Regions from separate parts of the Halalkalibacter flavus genome, predicted to be linked through region 2. Evidence: riboswitches for the same ligand, from Rfam matches in the RefSeq annotation. Region 2 holds a riboswitch; the other holds the start of a gene.
What was found. A riboswitch is a leader RNA that binds a small molecule or an ion and turns the genes downstream of it on or off. The one in region 2 is predicted to bind cyclic di-AMP.

Region 1: it holds a riboswitch for cyclic di-AMP, as region 2 does, so the genes downstream of both, SAY88_RS24155 (potassium channel family protein) here and SAY88_RS02275 (potassium channel family protein) in region 2, are expected to answer to the same signal.

The regions. Positions count from the first base shown of each region.
Region 1 is NZ_JAWRVK010000081.1:29-4,983, reverse strand. Features, by position in the region: gene SAY88_RS24165 (class I SAM-dependent methyltransferase) at 1-362, shown strand, start outside; gene SAY88_RS24160 (TrkH family potassium uptake protein) at 1,170-2,510, opposite strand; gene SAY88_RS24155 (potassium channel family protein) at 2,513-3,178, opposite strand; cyclic di-AMP (ydaO/yuaA leader) riboswitch at 3,243-3,389, opposite strand; gene SAY88_RS24150 (potassium channel family protein) at 3,473-4,501, opposite strand.
Region 2 is NZ_JAWRVK010000002.1:190,444-216,268, forward strand. Features, by position in the region: gene SAY88_RS02225 (hypothetical protein) at 1-29, opposite strand, end outside; gene ssuE (NADPH-dependent FMN reductase) at 135-668, opposite strand; gene SAY88_RS02235 (CBO0543 family protein) at 1,047-1,490, shown strand; gene proC (pyrroline-5-carboxylate reductase) at 1,784-2,632, shown strand; gene proB (glutamate 5-kinase) at 2,659-3,798, shown strand; gene SAY88_RS02250 (glutamate-5-semialdehyde dehydrogenase) at 3,820-5,085, shown strand; gene SAY88_RS02255 (DUF3900 domain-containing protein) at 5,186-6,241, opposite strand; gene SAY88_RS02260 (hypothetical protein) at 6,526-7,086, shown strand; gene SAY88_RS02265 (ion channel) at 7,178-8,203, opposite strand; gene SAY88_RS02270 (TrkH family potassium uptake protein) at 8,435-9,772, opposite strand; gene SAY88_RS02275 (potassium channel family protein) at 9,774-10,436, opposite strand; cyclic di-AMP (ydaO/yuaA leader) riboswitch at 10,500-10,645, opposite strand; gene SAY88_RS02280 (alanyl-tRNA editing protein) at 10,749-11,981, opposite strand; gene SAY88_RS02285 (CBS domain-containing protein) at 12,036-12,467, shown strand; gene SAY88_RS02290 (alpha/beta-type small acid-soluble spore protein) at 12,578-12,778, opposite strand; gene SAY88_RS02295 (hypothetical protein) at 12,938-13,084, opposite strand; gene SAY88_RS02300 (DUF4395 domain-containing protein) at 13,246-13,650, shown strand; gene SAY88_RS02305 (MFS transporter) at 13,789-15,024, shown strand; gene SAY88_RS02310 (5'-3' exonuclease) at 15,083-15,949, opposite strand; gene zwf (glucose-6-phosphate dehydrogenase) at 16,164-17,648, opposite strand; gene SAY88_RS02320 (LVIVD repeat-containing protein) at 18,555-19,982, shown strand; gene SAY88_RS02325 (class I SAM-dependent methyltransferase) at 20,040-20,501, opposite strand; gene SAY88_RS02330 (hypothetical protein) at 20,664-20,942, shown strand; gene SAY88_RS02335 (MgtC/SapB family protein) at 21,078-21,773, opposite strand; gene SAY88_RS02340 (CAP domain-containing protein) at 21,930-22,562, opposite strand; gene SAY88_RS02345 (aldo/keto reductase) at 22,666-23,643, opposite strand; partial or broken gene SAY88_RS02350 (aldo/keto reductase) at 23,713-24,544, opposite strand; gene helD (RNA polymerase recycling motor HelD) at 24,600-25,825, opposite strand, start outside.

The DNA of each region.
Region 1 (4,955 bases), on a different contig from region 2:
TTCTTGAACTTATGCCACCTACTAAACATCTGAAATTGTTAGACATAGGCTGTGGCGAAGGGAAAGATGCAGTATTTTTTGCAAAAAATGGTTATGATGTAACGGCATTTGATATTTCAGATGCAGGGATTGAAAAAACAAAGAGATTTGCAGATATGGCCAGAGTTAATGTGAAAGTTTTTAAGGATGATATTACAGATTTTAGGTTAAATACACAATTTGATATCTTGTTTTCAAGTGGCGTATTACATTACATTACATTAATCCCAAATTCCGTAGAGAAATATTTGATAATTATAAGAGTTACACAAACAAAGACGGTATGCACTTTTTTAATGTATTTGTTCAAAAACCTTTTATAGCACCGCCACCTGAAAATGAACCAAACGCATATGAATGGAAGTCTAGAGAGTTACTATCTCATTACCAAGATTGGTTAATAGAGAGCTGTCCTGAAGTCGCTTTTCTGAAATAAGGAAAGCGTCTTTCTTCATGTAAAGGACCATTTAACGGAGCAACACCTTACTGTACTTACACGAGCAAAGACATATTGAACAAATAAAAGATATAAAGTTGCTGAATCTTATGGTTGATAGGTATTTGTAAAGAGTTTCACTTAAAATAAGGGGTGTAATAGTTGAGGAACTGTTGTGCATTTACATGAAACGAGTTTTACCGTTGAACTGAATGAAAGTTTATCCCTTCATATGTAAGCTTTAGAAATAGAAAAGAAACAAATTGAACAATCAATAAAATCTATTAAAAGAGTTATTAAGTTAGTTGAGGAAGAAGGAGAAGTGGATAGACCGTATTATTTCATGGTATGCATACGTAAGATATGCATATTCAAGAATTAGAAAATACAGCACCTTCACCATTTACAGAAGATGAACAAAAATGACTCAATCTAGCAATCGAATATTATATGAAGCAAGTAGAGCAAAATATTATGGAATAAACTTAACTATCGGGAGCGATAGCGGAATAGAGCTGACAGCTTCTAGTGCTAACGAAGCAGTTACTAGAATAAAAGGATAGGTAAAGCAGATATTCTCACTGCTCTCCTATCCTAATTCTTTTACCCTTTATAATGTGTGACATTTTATTAATTGACTATTTATTACAGTGTGTAAGAGGCTTTATTTTAATTTAAAAGTTTAGCTTTAACATTACCCTGTAAATACCTCTCCATCTGGGTAACGGATGCTTGATTTTTGAGCTCTCGCTAATGAGAAAGCCAATGTTAATGGCCCGATTCGTCCAATAAACATTAAAATAATAATAATTTGTTTTCCTAAAGGAGATAATTCTCCTGTTAACCCCATCGATAACCCAACGGTACCAAATGCAGAAAAAGCTTCAAAGACAATCATAATAAATGGAGCATTTTCTGTAACAGACAGAGCTAGGATGGTAAGGAATACAGCAAACAAACTAATCACAACAATTGCTAATGAGCGGATGATCATTTGAAGTCTAATTGTGCGTTCAAACGCTACAGCATCATTTTTTCCTCTTAGGAATGTGATAACAGCCAGGACAATAACAATAAATGTTGTCAACTTGATTCCACTGCCTGTGGAAGCACTTCCTGCTCCTATGAACATTAGCAGTAGTAAAAAGACAATTGATCCAGAAGTCATGCTGCCAATATCTATTGAATTAAATCCAGCCGTTCTAGGTGTAACTGCTTGAAAATAAGAAGCCCAAAGCTTATCCGTGAGATCTAGGGTACCTAAAGTAGCCGGGTTGGCGTATTCTAGTGTGAAAAGCAACATCATAGCTACAACATTTATGACTAATGTACCAACTAACATTAATTTCGAATGTAAGGATAGTCGATGAAACTCTTTTGTATGCCATAAGTCAGACAAAACAGTAAAACCAATCCCGCCTGTAATAAATAGTAATGTAATAATAATGTTTACAGCAGGGTCTCCAACGTATCCCATTAAGCTATCAGACCAGAGCGAAAATCCAGCGTTATTAAATGCAGAAATTGCATGAAAAATACTTGTATAGATGCCAAAAGCCCAACCGTACTCTGGAACCCAACGAATGGAGAGTAATATAACAGCAATCAATTCCATTAAAACAGCGAAAATAAATAAAATCTTTACGAGACGTATGACGCCACCAATGGAAGTTTGATTTAAAGCTTCCTGTACTAACATTCGTTCTTTTAACCCAATTTTTTTTCCTAATACGACGACAATTAATACTGCAAACGTCATTAATCCTAATCCACCAATTTGAATTAGTATCATAATCACTACTTGTCCAAATACCGTAAAAGCTGTCCCCGTGTCTACAACTACAAGACCTGTAACGGTTGTGGCGGATGTTGCAGTAAATAATGCATCGATCCAGGCAATTGGCTTTGTTGTTGCAAAAGGAAGTTTTAATAAAAGTGTCCCAATCACAATAGCAAGAAAAAAGCTAAGAGCCAACGTTTGAGGAGGGGATAAGTGAAGTCGCTTATGTAAAATACCTTTTTTAGGAAAGGACATGGTCACATACCTTCTTCCTCAAACCGTTTTAAATCTCTTTTGTGTCCAATTACGATAAGGACATCATTTACATAAATCATATCATCTGGCAGAGGAGATACATTAATCTCTTCTCCGTGTTTTACGGCCAAGATTGTACAACCAAACCTAGCACGAACATCTAAATCAATAATCGATCGGTGATGCACTTTGTTTGTTGCTAATAATTCAACAATGCTATATTCATTAGATAGCTCAATATAATCAACAATCTTTTCTGAGGTTAAATGTTGGGCAATCCTGATACCCATATCATGTTCAGGGTGAATAATTCGATCGGCACCTATCTTCTCTAGTACCTTATGATGATAGGCATTCTGTGCTTTAACCCATACGTTCTCAACTTCCATTTCTTTGAGGACAAGCGTAGTCAATATACTTGATTGAATATTATCCCCGATTGCGACGATCACGTACTCAAAGTTCCGAATGCCTAGAGATTGCAATGCCTTTTCATCAGTCGAGTCCGCAATAACAGAATGGGTAGAGTGTTGGGCAAACTCAGTTACCTTTTGTTCTCTATTATCAATTGCTAATACTTGGTGCCCCATTCTATAGAGCTCTTTACAAACACTTCCTCCGAATCGGCCTAAGCCAATAACGGCAAATTGTTTCTTCTTATCTGCCATTTTTCTCCACCTCTTTTTTGCAAAATAAAATAGACCATCACTAAGAATGGTCCAACACAGACCCTTCTCTCCAAATAAAACGCTGACGAGGTTAGCTGTCGGATTAGGGACTGAGAGTATCCCCTCTTACTAAAGTAAGATTCACCCCAAGATGGAAAAATATCCATCAAAGTTGGTTCCCCCGCTCAAAAAGATTAAGCGACTAAAAGGTAAATTATTAAATTTACTAATAGAGAATTTACTCCTGTTTTATTAGATTGTCAATACATTTTGTGGAAATTTTAAAGCCTTAATTTATCTGGCTTCCATTATTTTGTCATATGATTCTTTACTGCATATAACGTAAAGCTCAGCATCATTAGGAATGCTTTCGCCTAATTTCGATAGAATGTTAAAATCATCTCGATCTGAAATCAAATTTGCTCCTAGTTTTTTTAAAGCCTCAAAAGCATCATTATACGTTTTCCAGACTTGATTATTCTTGATTTTACGAATGTCTACGCCGCTTCGCCTGCTTAGAAGTTCCATAATTAACTTACTTGATCCTTTATCTACTGCAGCTTTTGCCATTAGGTCGGATAAAGCTTCATCGGCTATGATAAACTCATCAACATTAGCATGTTCAAAATTTGAAATATGCTTTTCCTTGAGAATCTCCACAATGGTATAGATTTCTTTTTTCATCTGCACGGCATAGCTTTCAATTGTCGACACAGTCAATAGTGATTGCCCATCAGCAGCGACAGTATTATATTCATTATCTCCAGTAAATATTAATACAGCTTTTGCATCGAGTACATTGGCCTTTTCCAAAGTTTCTTTATCAGTTGCATCACCTTGTATATATGTAAACCTTACGCGCTCTAAAGGAGCTTTCGGTAGGGTGTCGATAAGAAGTATATTAGCTTGATCATCAATTTCAAAGATTTCATTCATAGTATGTTTTGCTTTATTGGACCAGCCGATGATCACATAGTGACCCCTTCCTTTATAATTCAATTTCCCTTCCTCCTTCATTTTTCGTAACACACCAAAGCTTGCTACAATTTTGCCAATCACAATACCGATTAAGCCTATTCCAAAAAAGTATAAAAATAATCCAAAAATCTTGCCTATTGTTGTATCTGGAACAAAATCACCATATCCTGTCGTTGTCACAGTAGTCATAACATACCAAAAACCAATAAAGGGATTCGGAAACATTTCAGGTTCTAACCAGTGAATAATAAATGAGCTACTAATTAGAAAGATAACTGATATCAGTAAAAGGGTTAACTTTCTAATGTTGACCGTAATTTTCATTAATTCAAATATCATTAACATTTAAAAACCTCCTTTATTAATAAGATTTCCAATGTTAATGACGTTATAAGTGATCAAATTAAAAAATTACGGTTAGAGGGTAAAGTTACAATTGTAAGTTTACTAGAGTAAATTTGCAATTGTGACTATAGCGCATATACTTATTACCGAGCCTGGTATAGAAGGCATCAGAGCTTTGTACCATGACATGACAGTAAAGGGCTTGTACAATGTTGTAAAAGACTCTTGGACTTATTAGGTTATATGTAGCGAAGATATACTCGGTACAACAACTAAGAAAAGAAGTAAGTGAAGCGTTGGATAAATTAAATAATTTGTTGAAAACACCTTAAATTTTGTTCAACGAATGGAGTGCGAATGCTGAACAGGGGGATTTGCCTTTTCTTGTTGCAGTAAGGAAGCAGAATATGATGCTAGTATAGTTTCATGGACACAACTTAGTTAAGTTTCTATA
Region 2 (25,825 bases):
TTCTTCTTCAACTCCTTTACTTCTTTCATTTTAATGGTCTTTCTACATTTAGTATGTACAATACACTGAACTTACATTTCGGCACGACACAAAAAAACGAACTTCCTGTTGAAGCTCGTTCTTTTAAAAAGTAATTATTGTTTTTTTAGTTCTTTCACCAATTTATGGAAGGAAGCCTCTAATCGTTCTTTCGCTTCTTGCTCAATTGTTGTACTTCCATCTTCTTCTCTAGTTACACACGTATCAAGTGTAAAAACACCTTTAATAATATTTTCTGCTCCTAAAGAAGCTAGAACTGGTTTCAAACTATAATCAATTGCTAATAAATGTGAAATCGTACCGCCTAGCATAAGTGGTAAAACAATTTTGTTCTCTAGCCCTTTTTGTGGGAGTAAGTCTAGGTATGTTTTTAAGATTCCTGTGAAAGAAGCTTTATAAACTTGGCTTGCTACAATAACTGCGTCGGCTTCTTCTACTTTTTTATTCGTTGCTAAAATAGCTTCACTGTTATATTTAGCTAAAATTAAGTCCTCAGCTGGAATGTCAATTACATGTAGTTCCTCTACATCCATTCCTTGTTCACTTAGCACACTTTGTGCATAATCGATAATACCTTTTAACCTAGTTGTTTTTGATGGTCCACCTGAAATTATAACGATCTTTGCCATTCCAATCACACTCCTATCTTTATCATGCCAACTTCTTTGAATTTCACAAAGGAAATAACTTACTTTCAACTGTATGTTAATTGCATTTTAATTGTCAAATAATACGTCTTCTACAAAATCCCTTAATTATGCGTCGGATCGAAATGCAGGATTCAAATCCAATTTTTTTCGGGGCTTTCCTGTAGCACTTAGAAATTGATCTTGAATCGACAGTAGCAAGAAAATTTTTAGATGAGGTTGGATTGATAGAGCGATAAAGTGAATAAACTGATCCCCATAGTAAAACATTATTAAGGGGATCAAGCATTTAACCGTCATAATAATCACCGTTACATACAAAGTCCAAATACCCCTCTTAAAGTAACTAAGGAGCATATCATGCATGATCCAAAAGACGAAAAAAAATTAGAAGAAATATATGATCAAGTCAGTGATCTCACTATTGAAAAGCTTTCAATATGGTTGGACAGTGTCCTCTTTACTTGGCAATGGTGGATAGGAGTAGGTCTTAGCATCATTCCTTGGATTTTATGGTTTTTATTTAGACAGAAAGACTGTACCTTACGTTTGTTGACTGTTGGTTTTTTTGTTATATTTCTTTCAACTTTTCTAGATTCTCTTGGCGTTCAATTGGGTTTTTGGTATTATAAACATTCTGTTTTACCATTAATTCCTGCATTCCTTCCTTGGGATACAACTCTAATGCCTATTACCATTATGACCTTACTTCAGCTGAAGCCTAAGCTTAACCACTACCTTAAAGGTCTAATCTTTGCACTTGCAACGTCCTACATTATTGAACCATTTTTTTATTTGGATTGAACTATATCAGCCAACTGGTTGGAAACATCTTTACTCCTTGCCCATTTATTTTATCATTTATCTAATTTGTCATTATATCTTTTACGGAAAATCATACAAGAAATTTACAAAATAACACCTCTAACGTTTGACTCTCCATATCAATGTCTTTCCAACGTAAACCTAATTAGTAATATATCCACTCATTTTTATCGACTTAGACTCTTATCCAATTCCTATTGACTGGGCAGACTAATTTATGACTACTGAACAATAAATGTTAAAAACAATCACCAATCTGGAGATGATATTTAGTGACACAACACCATAAGTTAGCTTTTATTGGCGCAGGATCTATGGCTGAAGCAATTATCTCAGGTTTAATTCAGCAAAAGAAAATGCTCCCTAAAAATATATATGTAACAAACCGTCAAAACGAAGCACGACTTCTTGAATTGAAAGAAAAATACGGTGTACAAGTAAGCTCAAGCAATGAACAAGTCTTAGCAGAAGCTGATGTTGTCATACTCGCAATGAAACCAGCTGGAGTTCAAGAAGCTATTAAAACTATTCGATCGTACACTTCAGAAAAACAACTAATCCTTTCGGTGCTAGCCGGAATCACAACTGATTATATTTCATACTTACTAGGTCATAAAGCCCCAGTTATTCGAGTGATGCCTAATACATCAGCAGCGGTCGGCTCATCAGCAACTGTTATCTCTCCAGGCAAATACGTCAGCGATGAACATCTGGCAGTCACAGAATCGTTGTTTAAAGCAGTAGGTACCGTAAAACAAGTACTAGAAAAAGATGTGGACAGTGTCACGGCTATCGCTGGAAGCGGTCCTGCCTATATGTATTATTTAGTTGAAGGCATGTTTCATTCTTTAGAAGAACTTCATTTTGAGCAAGAATTGGGGAGAGAATTAATTTTGCAAATGATACAGGGAGCTATCGACTTGTTAAAATCCTCAAACCAAACACCAAAAGAGCTATATCTCAATGTGAAAAGTCCAGGAGGAACCACAGAGGCTGGACTAAATGTATTAGAAAACAATCGATTCCAAGAAATTATAATTGAGTGTATTAAACAAGCAGCTGAACGTTCAAGAGAAATTACTAAAGAGATGTCTACGATACCTGAAAACACACTAAGATGATTTTTAAAAAATAGAGGTGATTCCAATTGGGAGAAGGTCAACAAAAGAAACGGATTGTTGTCAAAATTGGCAGTAGTTCATTAACGAGTCGAAACGGTGAAATTAGTATAAGAAAATTAGTCCGCTTAGTGGATGAAATTGCGCTTATTTTAGATGATGGGCATGAACTTGTTTTGGTATCTTCAGGGGCTGTTGCGGCGGGATATCGAAAACTTGGCTTTATAGAACGCCCTCATAACTTGGCTGAAAAACAGGCTGCAGCTTCCATCGGACAATGCCTTTTGATGGAAGCATATTCAGAGAGATTTGGATCTCATGGATATGTAGCTTCACAAATATTAATTACTCGAAGTGATTTTTTAGATCAAAAACGGTATATGAATGCCCGAAACACGATACAAGTCCTTTTAGAACGAGGAGCTGTTCCAATTGTTAACGAGAACGATACTATTACCATTAAGCAATTAAAATTTGGCGATAACGACACCTTATCAGCTAAGGTCGCAGGTTTGGTTGAAGCAGATCAACTCGTTATTTTATCAGATATTGATGGGCTATATAACGACAACCCTAGAACAAACCCTAACGCTAAGCTTATAGAGGTAGTTCAAGAAATTACTCCAGAGATTGAAGCTGCGGCAGGTGATTCAGATAGTGAAGTTGGAACAGGAGGAATGGGTTCTAAAATTGAAGCCGTAAAAATCTCACTAGCTGCAGGAATTGAAACATTTATTGGAGATGCGAATAAACCAAATATTTTATTGGATGCTGTGAACCATAGAGCAAAAGGGACCTATTTTAAACCGAATGCAGAGCAAGATGATCTAGATGTAAGACAGCATTGGATCGCGTTTAATTCAGGTACAAAAGGCGAAGTCATTATTGATGAAGGAGCACGTATCGCTATTACAGAAGAGCAAAGTCACTTACTTCCACAAGGAGTTCGGGAAGTGAATGGAACGTTTGATTGTGGTGATGTTGTTGTTATACGTCATATGAATGGAGACGAAGTCGGGCGTGGTGTCATTAATTACTCTGCTGAGCAGCTAAGGGAAATCAAAAGACTCAAACTAAAAGAAATTCCAGACCATATAAAAGTAACAAAAAGTGAAGCCATTAGTCAAAATGACTTCGTTTGCTATACAAATATAACTACACCAAACTAACAATTAAAGGAGAGAATCTGCTTGAGTACAATAGCTAGTAGTCAAATAAATGTGAAAGAGCAAGCAAAGAAGGCCCAAATAGCTGGCAAGGCATTAAGTATTTTGTCTACAAACGATAAAAATGAAGCTTTACTTATCATTGCGGATGAATTAGAAAAGAATTACTCATTTTTATTAAATGAGAATCAAAAGGACCTTGATAAAGGAAAAGAAAAAAACTTCGATCGTGCCTTTATGGACCGTCTCCTTCTAACGAAAGAACGTGTAAATGACTTTGCCAATGGTCTAAGAGAGGTTGTTAAATTGAAAGACCCTACAGGTGAAATTGTTTCTGAATGGACATTGGAAAATGGACTGAAAGTAAAAAATGTGCGTGTTCCTCTCGGAGTAATAGGAATGATTTATGAAGCTAGACCGAACGTAACGGTCGATGCGACGGGACTTGCATTAAAATCAGGAAACGCGATCATCTTAAAAGGCGGTTCTTCTGCTTTGTCTTCAAATAAAGCAATCGTTTCTGTCATTCATGAAGCTCTCAATAAAACAAAAATACCAGTAGACGCAGTTCAATTTATCGCTAGTACAGATAGAAAAGCGACTGAACAACTGTTTACCTTAAAACAATATATCGATGTTCTCATCCCTAGAGGTGGTGGTTCATTAATTGAAACCGTCGTAACAAAAGCAACCATTCCTGTCCTTGAGACCGGTGTTGGTAACGTCCATATTTATGTAGACAAAGAAGCTGATGTAGAAAAAGCGTTAAAAATTATTATTAATGCTAAGACTGATCGACCTGCTGTTTGTAATGCCTTAGAAACAGTACTTATTCAAAAAGATTGGTTTATGAATCATAAGGATTTGCTGATTTCTAAGCTCAACGAATATAACATAAGCGTACATGGTGATAAGGAAGCTGTGAAAATGATCCCTGGCTCTGTTGAGGCTGTTGAAAAAGATTGGGCTGAGGAATATTTAAGTTTAGATCTTGCCGTTAAACTTGTTAATGACATTCAAGAGGCTATTACCCATATAGAAAAATATGGAACGAAACATTCTGAGGCGATTATTACAGAAAACCAAAACATTGCAGATCAATTTTTACAGGAGGTTGATGCTGCTGCCGTTTATCATAATGCCTCAACACGATTTACGGATGGGAGTGCTTTAGGTTACGGAGCAGAAATTGGAATTTCGACCCAAAAATTGCATGCTCGTGGACCAATGGGGCTGCCAGCATTAACAACAACAAAATTACAAATTTCAGGAAATGGACAAATTAGGTAGTTTTCAGGGTAAACCCTTAAAGCTATAATATTATCCTCACTAAATAAGAAATGGATGGAGAAACCATCATCCATTTCTTATTTAGGCAATACCCCTTCACCTACCTCCCAATCTTCTTCAGCACCTCATCCAAAGGTTCAGGCTTCAAAAACTCCACCGGTGAAACCCCCTTCTCAAACGTAAACGCATCTCCTTCAATCACAATCACATACCGCCCATTCACCTTCGCAATATGAAGTGATTCCCCAAAATCTGATAGCATCGCCTTCACATCAATATGGTCAAGCTTCAGCTTTAACGGAATTTCCGGTTGATGCTCAATGATTGGTGCAGATGCTTCTACAACTTGCTCCGGTGTCCACTTTTCCTGCATTTCACGAACTGGAGTATTCGACCAAGCTTCAATGTATTCTTCCTCTTGCTGACGCTCAGGACTTTCCTCCCGATACGTTTCAGCAATATGTTGCTGTGCCATTTGCACAACCTGTGTTTTGACAATCTCTGGTAACGATTGATGGTACTCAACAAACTTTAAAAAGTCTTCAAAGTATCGTGCATGTGAGGATTGATGAATTTTCAACTCCCACTCCTCAAGCATGCCTTCTTCAGGCATATAAGGATATTGGATAGATTTCATATTTTTGGTTGTAATCGCTCGTTCAACATTTCGAATCATCGTTTTTTCATCTGTAATGGTTGCTACTTTTTGTTCAAAGTCACATTTTAGAACAAAGACAAATGGTTCATCAAAGTATTTATTAAATTTAGCTCGGAGAACAAGTAATGCTCCTCCCCTTATCGCACTTGTATCCATATAAGCTTGAACCAACTCTTCACTACTATTCTTAAAATCATCTATTGAACCTGCTGAACGAATTCTATGAAACATATTATAATTGGGATTTGTCTCCAAATCATATCCTGGTTCCACAATAAACCGACCGATTTTCGTTGGAACTGAATCTGACTTTGGGTTCCGTTCTACCTTCCGCTTTGCAACTTTCATTAATTCGCCATCAAGAAAATCTTTTAACGCACTATCTATGTACATCACTTCATCTAAAGTTTGGTAATGTTTAAAACGCTTATCTGCTTGCTCTCCTTGTCCGTCGACTTGAACGACAAAGAATGCTAAATAATTAATCGTAAAATCCATAAGATCACCTAGTTCCTCATATTAAGCACTATAAAATTAACGTACAAATTATATCATTGTTTTTTGGTAATGTCTTTTATTCGAGTGTAGGTAAACGACCTCTTTCACATTAAGTTGGGCTCCTGCATAGGATGGTATCGTTTCTTCTACAATCCGCACAAAGGAGATTAGAACAATGGAATTAACATTTGCACACTGGTTATATTTAGCCGGAACATGCTTATGCTATTCTAGCCATTGCAGACGGAGCAGGCGCTTCAATAATTGGTGGTATTGCGCTTCTATTGTTAATCTCTATATCTCTATTCCGTGATTATCGAAGATCGTTAAAAGAAGTCAGTGATCATATCGTCAAGGGGTTCGTTTTTGCCTTTAAAGTCATGGGGTTAGTCATTCCAATAGCAGGCTTTTTCTTTATGGGAAGTGGAGAGTTTTCTGCAAGTATTTTAGGAGTAAATGATCCTGATCATGCACCTGCCTTTTTATTTGATTTAGTAGAGTCAAGTCAACACGCTATCCCAGATAATGCTTTTATTACCGGTTTTGGAATCCTTATACTTGGAATGATTTCTGGTCTAGACGGATCCGGATTCTCTGGTCTGCCGTTAATCGGTTCCCTCTCTGATGCCTTTGCGACTTCCGCGGGAGTTGACCCTGCCACTTTGGCAGCTATTGGTCAAATCGGAGCTATTTGGGTTGGCGGCGGGACATTGGTTGCATGGTCACCTATTATTGCCATTGCCGGAGTTGCCAAAATATCAGTTTTAGATCTCGTTCGAAAAAGTTTCATACCCGTAATCATTGATTTAACAATTACAACGATTTTTGGATTGCTATTCTTATAGTTCTGTCAAAAAAGGGGTTACCCAAAAGGTGTTTGACTTTGAAGTGACCCCCTAATCTCTTTAAGGCTTTTTAAAACAGTTGTTCATGGACTCAAGATGTAGCCATTTTCTCATACGCTTCTTTGCTACAAATGACATACAGTTCCGCTTCATTTGGTATCGGTTCCTCTAATTTTGTCACCAAATTAAAATCATTTCGGTCAGATATAAGTGTAGCCCCGAGTTGCTTTAATTCTTCAAATGCATCATTATATGTTTGCCAAGCTGGCTGCTTTTTTATTTTCCTAATATCAACCCCACTTTTTCTACTTAGTAATTTCATAATTAATTTACTTGAACCTTTATCAATGGCTGATTTGGCCATTAAATCAGAAAGTGCCTCATCTGCAATGACAAATTCATCGACATTCGCATGCTTAAAATTGGAGATATGTTTCTCCTTAAGAATTTCAACAATTGTATAGATTTCCTGTTTCATTTCAACTGCATAGCCTTCAATCGCAGACACAGTTAGCAAAGATTGGCCATCAGCTGCTGTGGGATTAAATTCATTGTCCTGTGTGAAAATCAATACAGCTTTTGCCTGTAATATATTCGCTTTTTCTAATGTTTCTTTATCGGTTGGGTCTCCTTGAATATAACTCATTTTCTCATGTTCAAAAGGAGTCTTTGCCCTTGAATCTATTACTAAAATCTTTGCGTTATCATCTATCTCTAGAATTTCATTCATTGTATGATTAGCTTTACTTGACCACCCTACGATCACATAGTGACCTTGTCCTTTGTAACTCAATCTCCCTTCCTCCTTTAGCTTTCTGTATATCCCAAATCCTTCTACGATCTTCCCAATGACAATACCAATTAATCCAATACCGACAAAATAGAGAAATAACCCAAACAGACGACCTAATGTCGTCTCGGGCACGAAATCACCATAGCCTGTTGTTGTAACAGTTGTCATTACATACCAAAACCCAATAAAAGGGTTCGGAAACATTTCAGGCTCTAACCAATGAATAAAAAAGGCACTACATATTAAAAAAATGAACGTAAGCAATAGCAAAATTAACTTTTTTATTTTCACTGTGATTCTCATAATTTCAAAAATAAACAGCATATTTACCCCTCCTTCTTCTAACTTCAATTATTGTTCCCATTATTTCCACATTTAAAGAGGCTGTCTAAAAGGTCCGTTCTTTGACCTTTTAGACAGCCTCTAAGCAATGAGCTATGCAGTCACAATCTTATGAAGCCTGTTTTGAGTAGTTTTTTCATAAGAGGCGCACGACGAGTCTGCCATTGCAAACCTTTCAAAAGGGGTTGTTCTTGGTTTTTATACAGTCTCTTTTTATCCTGTGAATACTTCGCCATCTGCATAACGTACGTTCGATTTTTGCGTTCTTGCTAAAGAAAATGCTAGTGTTAATGGGCCAATTCTACCTATAAACATCAAAACAATAATGATTTCTTTTCCAATAGGTGTTAAATCTCCCGTTAAACCCATTGATAATCCTACCGTCCCGAAGGCTGAAAATGCCTCAAAAACTATCATAATAAATGGGACACTCTCTGTTATTGATAATGCTAGTATCGATAAAAAAACCGCCAATAAACTAATCACAACAATCGCTAACGATCGAATAATAATCTGATTTCGAATCGTGCGCTCGAAAATAACAGTCTCATTTCTTCCTCTTAAAAAAGTCCACACTGCCATAATGATTATAATAAATGTCGTCAGCTTAATTCCACTTCCTGTTGATGCACTTCCAGCACCAATAAACATTAATAAAAGCATAAATACAATCGAACCTTGCTCCATACTAGCGATATCTAGCGAATTAAATCCTGCAGTACGAGGTGTGACAGCTTGAAAATAAGCTGCCCATACCTTTTCATCTAAAGCTAATGATCCTAAAGTATGTGGATTCGCATATTCAACGGTAAAAATAAATAGCATGGCTACTGTATTGATCACGAACGTACCAACAAGCATAAGTTTTGAATGTAACGAAAGATGGTGAAATTCCTTTGTATGCCATAGGTCAGACAACACTGTAAATCCAATCCCACCAGTAATAAAGAGTAATGTAATTACAATATTAATAACAGGATCACCAACGTACCCCATTAAGCTATCGGCCCATAAAGAAAAACCAGCATTATTAAAGGCGGATATAGAATGGAAAATACTCGAGTAAATGCCATGAGCCCACCCATATTCCGGTACCCACCGAATTGATAATAACAATACTGCGATAGCTTCAATGAGAAGGGTGAATATGAGTAAGATTTTCACTAATCGAATAACTCCGCCAATGGACGTCTGATTAAAGGCTTCTTGAACGATTAGTCTCTCCCTTAATCCGATCTTCTTTCCCAGAATAAGTACAATTAAAACTGCAAATGTCATTAACCCTAGACCGCCAATTTGAATGAGGATCATAATTATAAATTGACCATAAATCGTGAAAGCAGACCCTGTGTCAAGAACAACGAGCCCCGTTACTGTTGTTGCTGACGTAGCTGTAAACAAAGCATCAATCCAAGAAATGCCCTCTACAGTCGAAATTGGTAATTTTAATAGTACCGTTCCTATTACAATTGCAACGAGAAAGCTTAACGCTAAAATTTGAGGTGGTGACATTTGAAAAGTACGGTGTAACATCTCCTTTTTGAAAAACATATTACATTCCTTCGTCTTCAAAACGTTTCAGGTCATTTTTATGACCAATAACTACTAACATATCACCTTCATAAATGACCTCATCTGGCAATGGAGAAACATTAATGTTTTCTTTTCGTTTTATGGCTAAAATTGTGCAACCGTACCTTGCTCGAACATTCAAATCAATTAATGATTTATTGTGATTTTTCCTAGTCGCTAACAATTCGACAATACTATATTCCTCTGATAATTCAATATAGTCTACGATCTTTTCAGAATTCAAATGTTGGGCAATCCTAATTCCCATATCATGCTCTGGATGAATAATGCGATCTGCCCCTATTTTTTCTAGCACTTTATGGTGATAAGCATTTTGAGCTTTCACCCACACATTTTTAACATCCATTTCTTTTAATAGAAGGGTTGTCAAAATACTTGTTTGTATGTCATCTCCAATTGCAACAATTACATATTCAAAGTTTCTTATACCTAGAGATTTTAAAGCTTTTTCATCTGTTGAATTGGCAATAACTGCATGAGTTGCAAACGTTGCAAATTCATTCACTTTGTGATCTCGATTATCAATAGCTAAAACTTGATGTCCCATTTTGTATAACTCTTTACAAATACTTCCACCAAATCGTCCCAAGCCAATTACAGCAAATTGTTTTTTTACTGCCATTTTCCCCCACTCCCTGTTTAGTGCATAAAAAAAGACCATCACAAAGAATGGTCGATAGACCCTTCTCTCTTTTCAAAACGCTGACGAAGTTAGCTGTCGGATTAGGGATTGAGAGTACCCCTTCTTACATACGTAAGATTCACCCCAAGACGGTTGTATCCGTCAATTTTGGTTCCCCCGCTCTTTAAATGATTAAGCGATTAAAAGGCTCTTTTTAGTTGTTAGTGAAAATTTACTCCTCTTTTTTAGCTTTGTCAATGTTTTATTATTAATACGACTAACGGCAATTTATCATAGGGCTACGCCAAAAAGTCACACACGGCCAAGAATCTGCTCTAAAAATTCCGAAGATAAAGTCAAGGCACCTCCACCACCTTGAACAAGCGATTCACTTCCCCCGCTTTTTTCAGAAATAATAGGTAATGCAGCCAATACAGGCTCCTTACAGTTTAAAATTGATTCTTTCCCTTTAGCTGCGTTAACTTGTAAGCGATTCTCATTTTTTGAAACGAAGAACACAGTACATTTAGGAGCTTGACCAGTTATTATTTGAGCTAACTTCTGTAATTCTTTTATCGATCTATCTTCGTATGTACGCCCAATAACCAACTCGTCTGAACTAATTAATTCTTTCGCCTCATTAGAAAGCAATTCTTCCTTGAGCTTTTCGAGTGATTTTTCCAATTCTTTTTCTTTGACCAGTCTTTGCTTTATAACATGCACAAGATCTAGTTCTGGTGCACTCATTAATTCAATTAATGCAAGTAAGACAGATTGTTTTTTATCAAACTGATTTAACACACGGTTTCCGCAAACGAACTGTATTCGTATGTTTTTCTTTTGCCTTTCCCAATTTAGTACTTTAATCGCTCGAACTTCTCCAGTTGATTTAGGATGCGTTCCATTACAGGCGTTATAATCAAAATCCGGTATTATGACAAGGCGAATATCTTTTGTTACAGATGGTGTTTTTCTTAATTGATAATGTTTCAGTTCATTATTGTCCACCCATTTTGTTTCAATCGGCCGATTTTCAAGTATTATGTTGTTTGCTAATTGAACAGCTTCTTTTACTTGAGCTTCTGACAAATCCGGGGTATGCAGGTCAATCGTTGATACTTCTTTTCCTAAATGAAAACTGACCATTTCTAGATTAAATAGGTCTGCAAATGATGCTGATAAGAGATGTTGACCAGCATGTTGCTGCATATGGTCAAATCGCCTTTCCCAATCAATGCTCCCATGTACAAGGTCATCACTATCAATAGGCTTGGATACGTAATGACGGATTTCACCGTCTACCTCTTCAACTCCTATTACAGGCTCCTTTTCAAGTTCCCCTGTATCATGAGGCTGACCTCCTCCTGTTGGGTAAAAAACTGTCTCATTTAAAACGATGTACCATTTTCCCTCATTATCGAGTTCCTGTTTGATTACTTTAGCTTGAAATTGTTTTAAATAGGCATCTAAATAATAATTTATGCATCTACAATATACTCTCCTTACGCAAAATCTCCCAATACTGTTATCATACCATTTCATCATGCATGCATAAATAACTCATCTTAACAGATACTTCTCTTGAAAGGAGTGTTTATAATGGCACAAAACTTAAATGAAATCATGTCAACAGATGTAATCACGATCGAAGCTTCTCAGTCTATTCAAGAAGCCGCCTCAATGATGAAGTCAAAGGATATCGGTTCGATCCCTGTTGTGAAAAATGGTGAACTAGTAGGGATTATTACAGACAGAGATATAACGATTCGTGCTACAGCAGATGGAGACGATACACACGCTTCTGTTGAGGAATGCATGTCAACAAATTTAACTGTAGCATCTCCAACAACCGATCCTCACGAAGCCGCAAACATGATGGCAGAGCACCAAATTCGTCGATTGCCAGTTGTAGAAAACGGAAAAATTGTTGGGATGGTAGCGATTGGAGATTTGGCTACTCAAAACATTTATGAAAATGAAGCCGGAGAAGCACTTTCTGAGATCTCAGAAAAAGATCACGGCCTATCGTAAAAAGGAAGAGGGCACAAAAGCCCTCTTTTTTTGTTTCTAACATTCTCAACATGTGACCTACTAAAAAAGCAGCTTAAACAAAATGTTTAAGCTGCATGCCATCTATTGTATTATTTTTGATAACCACCAAACTGTTGTTCAGCTTGTTGGACAAGTCGCTTAGTGATCTCGCCACCAACCGACCCATTTGAACGTGAGGTTGAATCCGAGCCAAGTTGAACACCAAACTCTTGTGCAATCTCGTATTTCATTTGATCTAAAGCTTGTTCTACTCCTGGTACGACAAGCTTATTGCTGCTGTTGTTTGCCATTTCATATCACCTCGCTTTTTTCTTTGTACTAACTATCGTGTGTAATCCAGTTTTCCTTATGTATTTTCCTAGCTGGTAATGTTTTCATTTCATTAAAGAAGACCCTAGTTATTTACTAGGATCTTCTTTCGTACTATGTGTAAAACCAAAACAGCTATGTTATTTATTGTTCTTACGATTCTTACGGTTGTTACGGTTGTTTAATTCTTGTGCATCATTTTCTTCTGCAAATTCAACATTTGCATTTTCTACTTCAACATTGTTGTTATTATTATTTGTGTTTTTGTTTTTGTTACGCTTTGCCATTGGTATCACCTCCTTAACCAAGTATATTATTACCTTACGTCGAAAAAAGCATTCCAACAATTAATGTCTTTTTTTAGAACATTTCCTATCATTCGTAATCCAAATACATGCACATCTGAAATCAGCGTTATATAATATACATAAATAAGGAGGTTGTTTTAATGGGAATTCCAAAACCACTCGTGCAAGCAAATCAAGCGTTTATCGTCATTACTGTCCTTTTGAGCTTGCTGCTTTCTAAATGGATATTACTTATTCCATTTATCATTGGAGTTATTACACTTGTAACGAAGCATAATATAATTATGATAGTAGGCAGAAAGTTTTTAAAGAAGCCAAAAGATAAGTACATTCTCGAAGATCCTGATCAACAAATTTTCAATCAATGGATCGCAACTATTTGTCTAGGTTTATCTTTGTTGTTTTTCAATGTAGGATTTGTAGCTCTTGGTTATGTATTTAGCATTATGGTCCTGTTAGCAGCAGGCATTGCTATACTTGGATTTTGTATCGGCTGCACCATTCGCTACCGTTACATGATGTGGAAGCACAAGCGAATCAATTAAACAAAAGAGGGTATTGAAAAAAGGAAGACCACCTTTTTCAATACCCTCTTTAATTTTACATGATTTAAAGTTCTAACTAAGAAGTAACATGATATAATTTATGTAAATATTTAGTGTATAGAAAGAAGGACGAACAGAATGCAAGCTCAACAAAAACAAATCGATACTCAAGTCCCTGAACAAAAAACAGCATATCGTATTTTACTCATTATTGGATTTGTCCATCTCTTAAACGACACGATTCAATCTCTCGTTCCTGCAATGTTTCCTATTTTGCAACAATCGATGGGATTGACTTTTACACAGCTTGGGCTAATTGCCTTTTCGCTAAACCTCACATCATCACTTATCCAACCAGTTGTCGGGACATTTACGGATAGAAAGCCATCTCCTTACGCTTTACCCATTGGCCTTTGTTTTACTTTTATAGGTGTGCTTGGAATTGCTTTTGCTCCTTCGTTTTTATTTGTTGTCCTTTCAGTCATTTTTATTGGACTCGGTTCAGCAACCTTTCACCCTGAAGGTTCTCGTGTTGCTTATATGGCAGCGGGCAGCAGGCGCGGCCTTGCTCAATCAATTTATCAAGTTGGTGGAAATGCAGGTCAAGCACTTGCACCTTTAATTACAGCTCTTATTCTAGTGCCTTTAGGGCAATTTGGCTCAATCTGGTTTACAATTTTAGCCGCTATAGCTATTGGTCTTCTTTTTTATATTGCACGATGGTATTCCGTTCAAATTAATTCGAACACAATATTTACCGCACCGAAAAAACCGAAAAACAAAGCAGAGAATACTAGTAAAAAGAAGAAAACAATTTTTATGGCCATTTGTTTGCTTGTTTTCTTAGTCTTCGCCCGTTCGTGGTTTCATGCTGGTATGACAAACTTTTATGCTTTTTATTTGATTGAACAATATAAAATGTCAATTGGGCAAGCACAAGTTTACTTATTTATCTTTTTAGCTTTCGGTGCAATAGGAACATTTGCTGGCGGACCTTTGGCAGATCGCTTTGGAAAGCGCAATATCATCATGCTGTCAATGCTCGGTTCAGCTCCGCTTACCCTGTTACTTCCACATGTTGGAACTATTGTTATATATCCATTAATTGCTATTATTGGATTTATTATCTTATCCAGCTTCTCTGTATCTGTCGTTTATGCGCAAGAACTAGTCCCAGGTAGGATTGGAATGGTATCTGGACTGATTGTCGGCCTTGCGTTTGGGATGGGGGCTCTAGGTTCTGTCGGCCTTGGGCTTATGGCCGATGTGATCGGTTTAACAAACACGATATTGTTTACAGTAACCCTTCCATTAATCGGTATTTTAACTTTCTTTTTACCTTCTGATAAATGGATTGAGGAAAACAATTCATGAAAAAATTAGAGCTTGAACAAATCCTTAAGGTTTGTTCAAGCTCTTTTTGAAGAAATGCTTATTGTAAGATTTGGTCTAAGTTTTTAAGCTCTAACTCTTCAAATTTCTTTAACATTTTATCTTTATTAATGTTAAAGATGGACTCTTCAAGCGTACATTGAATATCTACCTCACAATGAATCGTTGCGAGTTTTCTACACAAATGCAGCATCTCAATTTCTTCTTCTATTTTTTTCCGCTGGGCTTTTGTAAGCAATTCAATATTTTCTAAAATGCCTTCAATTGAATCATGAGATTGCAGTAACCGTAATGCCGTTTTTTCACCAATCCCTTTTACACCAGGATAATTATCACTACTATCACCCATTAATGCTTTTAGATCAATCATTTGTGCGGCATGTATCCCTTTTTCGGCATGAAATCTTTCTTCATTAAACACATCATAATTTCCGTATCCTTTTTTTAAGAGAATAACAGACACATTTTCATCTAACAATTGTAAAATGTCTTGATCGCCAGTTAAGATTGCCACCTCTGAATGTTGACCCATCTTCTTTGCCAATGTTCCAATACAGTCATCAGCTTCAAACCCTTCCAAGCCGATATTTGGAATGTCTAGATCCCGGACAACTTCCTTCACTAAATCAAATTGAGGAATCAACTCTACTGGTGGTTCTCCTCTGTTTGCTTTATATTCTGGATATAACTCAGTTCTATATGTCTTGCTTCCCATATCCCAGCAACAAATGACATGCGTCGGCTGGTGTTCATTTATAGCTGTAAATAAATGTTTCACAAATCCATGAATAGCATTAGTTGGAACACCTTTGCTATTTACCATAAAATACCCGCTCATTGCCGTCGCATAAAATGAACGAAACAATAATGCCATTCCATCTACGAGTAAAATCTTCTTTTTATCCATATGCAAATCTCCTTAGTTAAACAACATAAAAGGGGTTATGCCAAAAGGTCTGATTTTGACCTTTTGGCATAACCCAAAAGCAAGAGCGGGCACACTACAGCCTTGAGAGGAGTGAGTTTCTCCTCTTAAGGTACGTAGCGAACGCCGCCATTGCAACCTCTGTTACAGTCTTTTTTGAGACAAAGCCTTTTCCATTATTATACCCGTTTTAGGCTTAACTTCTAGTTGTAATAGGCCACCAATGGAATCCATCATCTGCAAGTAATTTATCTGCTTGCTTAGGACCCATAGAACCAGCCTCATAAGTAGCTACTTCGATGTCCCTGCTTTCCCACGCTTTAGAAATGGTATCAATAAATGTCCAAGATAAATCCACTTCATCCCAATGAGCAAAGTTCGTCGCATCTCCTAAAATACAATCATAAATTAAACGTTCATATGCTTCAGGCGTATTAGATGTATCAACACAATCATGGCAATAGTCAAGTTGAACTGGTGTTGTTTCACCTGAGGTCCCAACTTTTTTTCCATTAAGCTGTAAAGTAATTCCTTCATCTGGCTGAATGGAAATTTCCAATAAATTAGAATATCTTTGCGAGTCTTCATTATAATATAGATTCATAGGTCTGTCTTTAAATTGAATCACAATCTTAGTTGATTTCTGAGTCATTCGTTTTCCTGTTCGGATATAGAATGGAACTCCTGCCCAGCGATGATTATCTATCAAAATTTTACCAGCAACATATGTCTCAGTAATTGAATTAGGATCTACATTTTTTTCTTCTCTATACCCTTTAACTTCCTCCCCTTGGATTACACCTGCTTCGTATTGACCTCTTACGAAATAGTTTGGTGTTTCCTCAATAGAGAAATTTCTTAGCGCACGGAGAACTTTAATTTTCTCACTTCTAATTTCGTCTGTTGTTAGACGAATAGGCGGATCCATAGCAAGCAATGAAACCATTTGAAGCATATGATTTTGTACCATATCACGAAGGGCTCCAGATGTCTCATAATATCCACCGCGATCTTCGACACCTAATGTTTCACTTGACGTAATCTGAATGTTGGATATGTATTGATTGTTCCATAATGGTTCAAAGATCGCATTAGCGAATCGGATAACCTCAATATTTTGCACCATATCTTTTCCTAAATAGTGATCAATACGGTAAATCTCATCTTCTGAAAAAGCTTGGCGTATCTCGTTGTTTAACTTTTCAGCAGATGGAAGGTCCCTACCAAATGGCTTCTCAATAATAAGCCTTGTCCAGCCACTTGTTTCCGTTACTTTTTCCGATTTCAGATTTGAAGCAATAGTTCCGAAATACTCTGGCGACATTGCCATATAGAAAATACGATTTCCAGGGATTTCGTATTCTTCATCGAATTGTTTCAACTTCGAATCTAATTCATGGTACGACTCTTTATTGGTCACATCAAAAGGAAGGTAGTAGAAATGGGAACAAAATCTTTGAACCAATTCAGCGTCCTCTCCTTGAGGTATTGAATTCGTAACATTCTCACGTAACGTTTCATCTGACCAATCTCTTCTTGCTACACCGATAACGGCAAAGTTTTCTGACAATTTTCCCGCTTTATATAATTTATAAATGGACGGAAATAATTTTCTTTTTGCTAAATCTCCTGTTACTCCAAAAATAACAAAAGCTGTTTTAGGGTTCTCTATGTTTTTCATTCGTCCAGCCTCTCTTTACGTAGTTCTCTCTTCTCCTATATAAAAAAGTAACGCAAACTTACTCATTAAGTCAACTTCCGAAACTCATTATCTTCATTTTTGCCATCAAAAAGATAAAATAACCGCATTAGATTTTTTATTAATTCTATTGATAATACGTTGTTTCGGAAAGAATAAACAGAAAAAAGCAACAATAATTTCTTTATTCTGATATTTTCTTGACTCAATATTTCATTTTTTTTGACTTTTTATAATATTATACGAAATGGTAAATCTAGTCCAGTTCAATTTTACAATTAGGTAAAAAAATATGTCGTTTTATTGAATTTATTAAAATGCTATTAAGTAAAATAATCCAATAAATCTCGAGAAACCATATTATTTTTATAACTCCTAAACTAATTTAACATTAAATAAAGACCTAATCCCCACCTGTGTGATTAGACCTAGAAAAATAGACTAAAAATGTAAAGTTAACCTTTTTTTAAGTCGATAGAATTGATCATACGACTCATTTTTAAAATTATCGACAAAAAATAATTTATCAAATCAATTTGATACAAGAACTATACCATTTGTATTAAATACACGACTTCAAAACAACTCAAAATTAAATTACTTAGCACTTCCTTTCGAGTTGCGAAATAGACAGCTTTAGGCACGGTGAGAACTATTTAACAAAAGGAAAAAATAATACTAATGGACTATTCTTATTTCAAAATTGTCAGTTCATTAGTGCTCCTAAATATTTAATTTATTCACATACCAATCTAATTTTTTAGGTCTTTTTTGGTAGATACATCCAAGAAAAAGTTATATCGAAATATCGATCGAGTGGTCAAATTACAATTATCTGTTTATAATCCGATTTGTGTGACACAAATGACAAAATTTGGAGGGGTTTATTTGGAAAAGAAAAAGCTACTACTTACTACTGCACTAGTTGGAACAATGGCATTTGGAGCAACTGTCCCCACTTCCCTTGCGCATGACGCACTCGGTTCAGATGTTAATAAAGGTGAAGAACGTCTTGTTTTCTCAAATGAAGATCTAAAGACGTTAGAAAGCAGCCTGTTAAAGGGAGAGAAAAATGTTGGAAATTTCCATGAAGCTGCTGCTGTACAAATACAAGAGTTAGATGGTGTTCAGAATAACACTGCTGATGTTTATGCACATAAAGGATATGCTTATTTAGGCACTCATACAGCAAATGGTGGAAATGGCGGAGTCCGCGTATTTGATTTAAAAGATCCAGAAAATCCAGTTGAAATTGCTGTTTTTGCTCACGATGTTCCATATACATGGCAAGAAAAGGTCATTGTCAAATCTGTGAGTACACCACACTTTAAAGGTGACCTTGCAGCTGTGAGTGTGCAACAAACATCTCGGAACAATTCGAGCAGACCAGATAGTGTTGGAGGTGTGCTTTTATACGATGTAACCGATCCAACTGATCCACAAAAGTTAGGCTTTTATGAATTAGATAGACGAATTACTGGGACGCATGAGCTGTATTTAACGACTCAAGGAAATCGCGCCATTGTATTGGCATCTAGTCCTTATGCTGATTATTATACACACGGAGAAAATGAAGATTTTCAAATTATCGATGTTTCTGACCCTTCAAACCCTGAAAAATTATGGGGATGGGACCCAAGAGAGCTAGAAGAAATATCAGAAAACTTTAACGGATATCACTGGGACGCACCTGATGGACATACAAGACCAGTCTTTAACCACAGTGTCATTACTGACAATAATGGGCACTATGCGTATGTATCTATGTGGGATTTAGGAACAGTGATCTTTGACATTAAAGATCCAGAAAATCCAGTCTACCTTGGAAGAACAGAGTATCGAGATGACCAAAAAGGTGCTGCTCACTCGGCTGCTTTAGCTAGGGGCGGCAACATATTAATTGAAACACGTGAAGTATCGAATCCGGTTGGGAATGGCTATGAAGATGCATATGGATATACACGTATCCTTGATATTAAAGATAAAACAAATCCTGTCCTTCTTAGTGAATTTACGACTGAGTTAACGTATGATATTCCTGAAACATCACAAGGCAGAACAACTTTTGCTAAAACTGTTCACGATCCAAAAGTGCACGGAAATACACTATACTTATCATATTATTCTGGTGGAGTAATTATGGTTGATATTACTGATCCTAATAATCCAACTGAAATCGGTCGCTATACGCCTGAATCTGCCAATGTTTGGGGAGTCTTTGTAGACCGTAACTATGTATTAGCATCCGATATGGGACAAGGATTAAAAGTATTAGCAAGAGGTAACAAAGTAGTTAACAACGGAAAGGGGCGCTAACTAGTATTGGATAGGGATGACTCTAACTGGTCGATTCGATCAGTTAGAGTCATCCTGTTATTTTTGACACCTTAATACAATACTCCCTACCTTCCCATCTAATTCTTGTTGCAGTCGTTGATGCTCATCTAACATGTCTAATAATTTTGGATCAATATTCGGAGAAAGTGAAATTTCAATCGGTTGGCTTTCTATAGTAGTGGAATTAAATAATGAATCTATTTTCGTGAATCCTGTTTGCTCAAGCTTTTCTTTCCACTGATTTTCTGTATTACATTCTTGTAGTTGATAAAATCCTTTAAAGCGATTGAGCTCATTTTCATTTAATGATTGTACAAGTGACATTTCGTTTAAAATTAGGATTCCTTTGTCTTTCAGAACTCTGTAACATTCCTCCAATGCCTGATTCACATCGACAAAGGCTAGTACTGATTCACAAATAATGTAATCATATGTGTTATTAGAAAAAGGCATATGTTCCACTGACCCTTCGACCACGTTTATAGTACTCCTTTCAATGTCGTAAAGCTAAACTTCACAATTCTATTCCTATGTTAAATAGTTTTTTTTGATTGGGCTAATGGCCTCGTATATCATTTCTTCACGAATTATTTATTCTTTTATAGGTATTGATACATGCACAAAGAATCAGTAGGAATAAGCTATAAATAGAGTGGTTATATGGATGATATGGAGAAAAAACAGAGAGAATTAGAGTTGAAAATAAAGGAATTAGAAGCAAAAATAGAGGCACTTCGTGTAACAAATGAACAACAACTAAATCAAACAGACATCCCAGAAATTGTCGATAGCATTTTGTCTGAGAAAGAGTTTGCTTTGGCTCAAGAAGTGGAAAACAAAATGCAGCAACAGCAATTGCAGCTAATTAAATGGTCAGCAGGAACTGGAATTAGTGTCATCGCAGTTGTTATCAGTATTTTCAGGATCTTTTTCATGTAAATCGAATTGGGCAAAAGCTAAGGAGCTTTTTATGTTTGCTTTCCTCTTTTTTTAACTAGAAACCGATTAGCTCCTCTTATGCCCTAAAAAGGCGATTCAGTAATTAGAAGAAAGATGCACGTTGTAATCGGCATCTTATCTCGATTCAAGCTCCACCCCATTAACATACTGCATTTTCTTTAATGCAAAATAAATATCAGTTGTATAAATCTTCTCATCGACTAACAATAGTAATTCCATTTGTTGTAAATCTGAATCGCCCAAATCTTTTACCCTAACTTTCCTAGCTTTCATTTGGTTCTCTTTCAATTCTTTTAGAATAAATGTAAGTTTCTCTGCAGAATTGACCGTTATTTTCACTTTTATTTCCTTTTGCCTTAGCGCTTTTGGTCCGATAAATTTAAACAGAAATGGCAAAAACTCAACACTTATGAGCAAAAGAACTGTTGCAACAATCGCTTCTATCCAAAAACCTGCTCCGCATGCAATACCAATGCCGCCAGCTCCCCAAATCATCGCCGCTGTTGTCAGACCTGAAATCATGTCATTATTTCTTCTCAGTATGACACCAGCTCCTAGAAAGCCAATCCCCGAAACAATTTGCGCTGCAAGTCGCAACGGATCCATCGGTTTGCTATGGGCAGCAGCATAGTTTTCTGCACCAGCAATTGAAACAAATGTAAGCAAACAACTCATAATTCCAATGACTAAACATGTTTTTAGCCCTAACGGCTTCCTTTTCAATTCTCTTTCTATCCCAATAACAGTACATAATATCGTTGCAATAGCTAAGTTAAAAAGAAAACTATTAGGCTCAATGGATATAAACATAGCACCCCTCCATTACAATCGATTTCTTTTCTAATTTCGCTATTTCATTAACAGTTTCCTCTTTTCATTCAAGAACACACAAAAGAAGGTGTCTTATAAGAGTAGCATTCTCCATAAGACACCTTGTCTTCTAACATTTATAATCTCTAAAAAGAACTATCTAGCTTTAATAAACATTTGTACCCACGCACCATGATAAAATCCAACACCAATTGTATCGTACTGTGGGTTTAAAATGTTTTGTCTATGACCAGGGGAGTTCATCCAATCCCTCATCACTTGTTCAGGGGTTGTTTGCCCTTTAGCAATATTTTCACCCGCTGCTTGGTAACTGATTCCAAACGTACGCAACATATCAAATGGTGAACCATAATTGGGACTATTATGAGAGAAGTAATTTGAATTAATCATATCCTGAGCTTTTTTATGTGCTACATTTTTGACATCCGCTCTGTGCTGCACTGGATTTAAGCCACGCTGTCTTCTTTCTTGATTCACTAAAGATACGACTTGATCTTCAAATGCGCTATGATGAGAAGCTTCCGGCTTCAAGCGAATGACTTCCCCAACATGCATGTTTGTAGGTACCACATCCGGATTTAATCTCATTAGTTCACGATAATCTAATCCATATCGTTGAGCAATAAACCAAAACGTATCCCCGCGTGACACCTTATAGTGAGAAAAAGGTGGCTCATTAAACATTTTTACCTCAGCATTTACAGCAGGTTGAATAGAAAACATCGACATAAGAACAACAGCTACCATTAAAACATGTAATCGTTTCATTTCTAACCTCCGAGAATTATGTTTTACAATTTTATTGTCTCTAGGTTTGATGAAACGATACCATGAATTTGTCATTTATGTATGAAAACTTTGATGCCGTTTTCTAATATACACCACGAATGTGGGAATGAACCTCACTTTGATAAAAATCTTCTAATTTTGCTAACTCTTCATTACTAAATGATGGAACGTCCACAGCTTGCAAGCTATCTTCTACTTGTTTGACAGTTTTAAATCCCGGAATTGCACAAGTAATAGAATCTTGATCAAGAATATAACGTAATGCAGCTCTTGTCATATTCCCGCGGCCGATCCATTTTAGTTCATTGCTTAACTCAACACCTTTGTTAAATTCAAGTCCACCAAACGTCTCCCCGACATTAAAGGCTGCACCATCTCGATTAAAATTTCGATGATCATCTTCTGCAAAGCTAGCACCTTTCGTAAACTTCCCAGTTAATAGTCCACTTGCTAATGGAACACGAGCTAAAATTCCGACTCCTTTTTTTGAAGCTTTTGGAAAGAGATCATATAATGGCTTTTGCCTTAACATATTGAAAATTACTTGTAATGCTTTCACATTAGGAATATCCAAGCAGTATAGCCCTTCCTCAACAGTTTCTACGCTCACTCCGTAGTGACGAATCTTCCCTTCTTGTTGAAGCTGATCTAATACATCAAATACTCCTCCATGTTTGATAATTTCAAATGGAGGGCAATGAATTTGGAATAAATCAATTCTCTCCCTTTGTAAGCGCTTCAAATTCGCTTCACAATAAGCTCTAACACTTTTTTCCGAGTAAGTTTCTAAATTATGAATGTCCCCTGCTCTACAAAACTTCGAAGCAATATAGATTTGATCTTCCTTGCCTTTTGTTGCTCTACCTAACAATTCTTCTGCGTGACCATCCCCATAGACATCCGCTGTATCAAAGAAGTTCACTCCAGCATCCATCGCATATTCTAAACCTAGTACAGCTTCTTGGTCGTTCGATTTTCCCCATGAACCACCAATCGCCCACGTACCAAAACTTAACTCACTTACTTTTAAATCTGTATCCCCTAATTGACGATATTTCAAAAATCTCACCTCCTTATCAATATTAGAGTAAAAAGGGCCAGAAAAGCCCTTTTTTCTCTATTTGGTCTATTAAAAATTAAAGTTATCAGGGTCTGGTCCTACACGTTCATCCTTATTTAATCGATTTATTGCTTCCATGTCTTCTTCTGCTAACGCAAAATCAAAAATAGTTGCATTATCGATAATCCGTTGTTCTTTCACGGATTTTGGAATGGTAACTACCTCATTTTGCAAATCCCATCGTAAAATTACCTGTGCAGCTGAACTCCCATACTTTGTTGCAATAGCATTGACGTATCGTCTGTTAAAAGCTCCCCTTGCTTTAGTGGCGACCATGCCTCTAATTGAATCCCTTGTTCTTTACAAAAAGCTCGTAACTCTATTTGAGCTAAATGTGGATGATATTCAACTTGATTAACCATTGGTTTGATAGCAGCACCCTTCAGTAAGTCTTCAAGATGATGAATATGAAAATTACTTACTCCAATTGCTTTTACGCGACCTTCTTTATACAGCTTTTCTAGTGCCTTCCAAGTGTCTTTGTATTTGCCGGCAGTTGGCCAATGAATCAAATATAGGTCTAATAATCAAGACCGAGCTTCTGCAAACTTGTGTCAAATGCTTTTAATGTTGTTTCATATCCTTGATCTGCATTCCACACTTTAGACGTAATAAACAATTCGCTGCGATCGACACCTGATTCCTTGATTGCTTGGCCAACTCCCTCTTCATTGCCATAAATAGCAGCGGTATCGATACTGCGATAACCTGCTTTGATCGCAGCTAAAACCGAATCAACAACCTCTTGACCATCAATTACTTGAAAAACGCCAAAACCAAACCAAGGCATCTGTACACCATTATGTAATGTTACTGTAGACTGTAAACTTGTCACCATCATGCCCCCCCCTTTTTTCATTATCTACCATGTCTAGTGAAAACTGAAATAATATGACTCATGGGCACTGAATATATGTTTCATTCGAAACACCTGAAAGAAGAATACTTTTGTCTTTTACATACAATAAATCTAATGAATGCATAGCTCGTGTACAAACCGTATACAACAGTTTGCGCTCCGTCTCTTTGTTATATGAAGACTGAGATGCATTATAGACAACAACAGCATCAAATTCTACCCCTTTAGCTAAATAAGATGGAATAATTAGTACTGTTGATTCATACCCAGTTGAATCTTTCTTCATTAAACGGACGTCGAGTTTTTCTTTGATCTCATCATATAAAGTTTCGCTTTCCAACGCTGTTTTACAAATAATCGCTATAGTTGAATATGATTTTTTTAGTTCCTCAATACGGTCAATTAGCGTTTCATTCATGTCATAAGAATCCGTTTTCCAACATTTCGGCTTCTCGCCTTCTCGATTAAATGGCTCAATATTCGCATCAATTATTTGTTTTGCAAAATTAATAATTTGTTTTGTAGATCTATAACTCTGTGTTAACTCATATCTTTGAATTTCCGCTTCATCATATAGTGATTCCAAAGCCGAAAAGCTACTAATTTTTGAATGTGCATAAATTGATTGGTTTTTATCACCTAATACAGTAAGCTTTGCTCGTGGAAACATATTTTTAATAAAAGCAAACTGAAATGGTGAATAATCTTGTGCTTCGTCAATAAATACATGACGTATATTTGTATTTACTTGAAATCCTTCAAGCTGTCCTTTCAAATATAAGTATGGAGTTGCATCCTCATATGGGAAAATCGAATGCTTTATTTTATCCATTGATTGACGCTGTAGCCTAACCGGTAAAGTTCTTTCCAATAAATTCAAATAAATTGAAGGAACATCAATAAACCGAAGTTTGCTTATATCTTCTTTCACTTTTTTAAATCTTCTCTTAACAACAAGAGCTCGTAATATTTCTTGTTCTCGTTCGTATTCATAAAACGAATCCGAATCCTTCTTTTTTTCTTTCTCAACTTTATGATGAACCTTCATTAAAACTTCATTATCGAGAAGATCAATTTCTTGTTCAACCCATTCCTGTTCCCGCTCTTTGAGCTCAATTTTTCTAACCTCTTTCAAAAGAAGCTCAACAACCATTTGAAAACGATTAGGAATCGATACTGTATCATCTAACTCGTAAAAATAGTGATTAATCTTTTCTCTTGAAATCAATGTTTGTCCTTTAAAAATAACATCTTTAAACACAA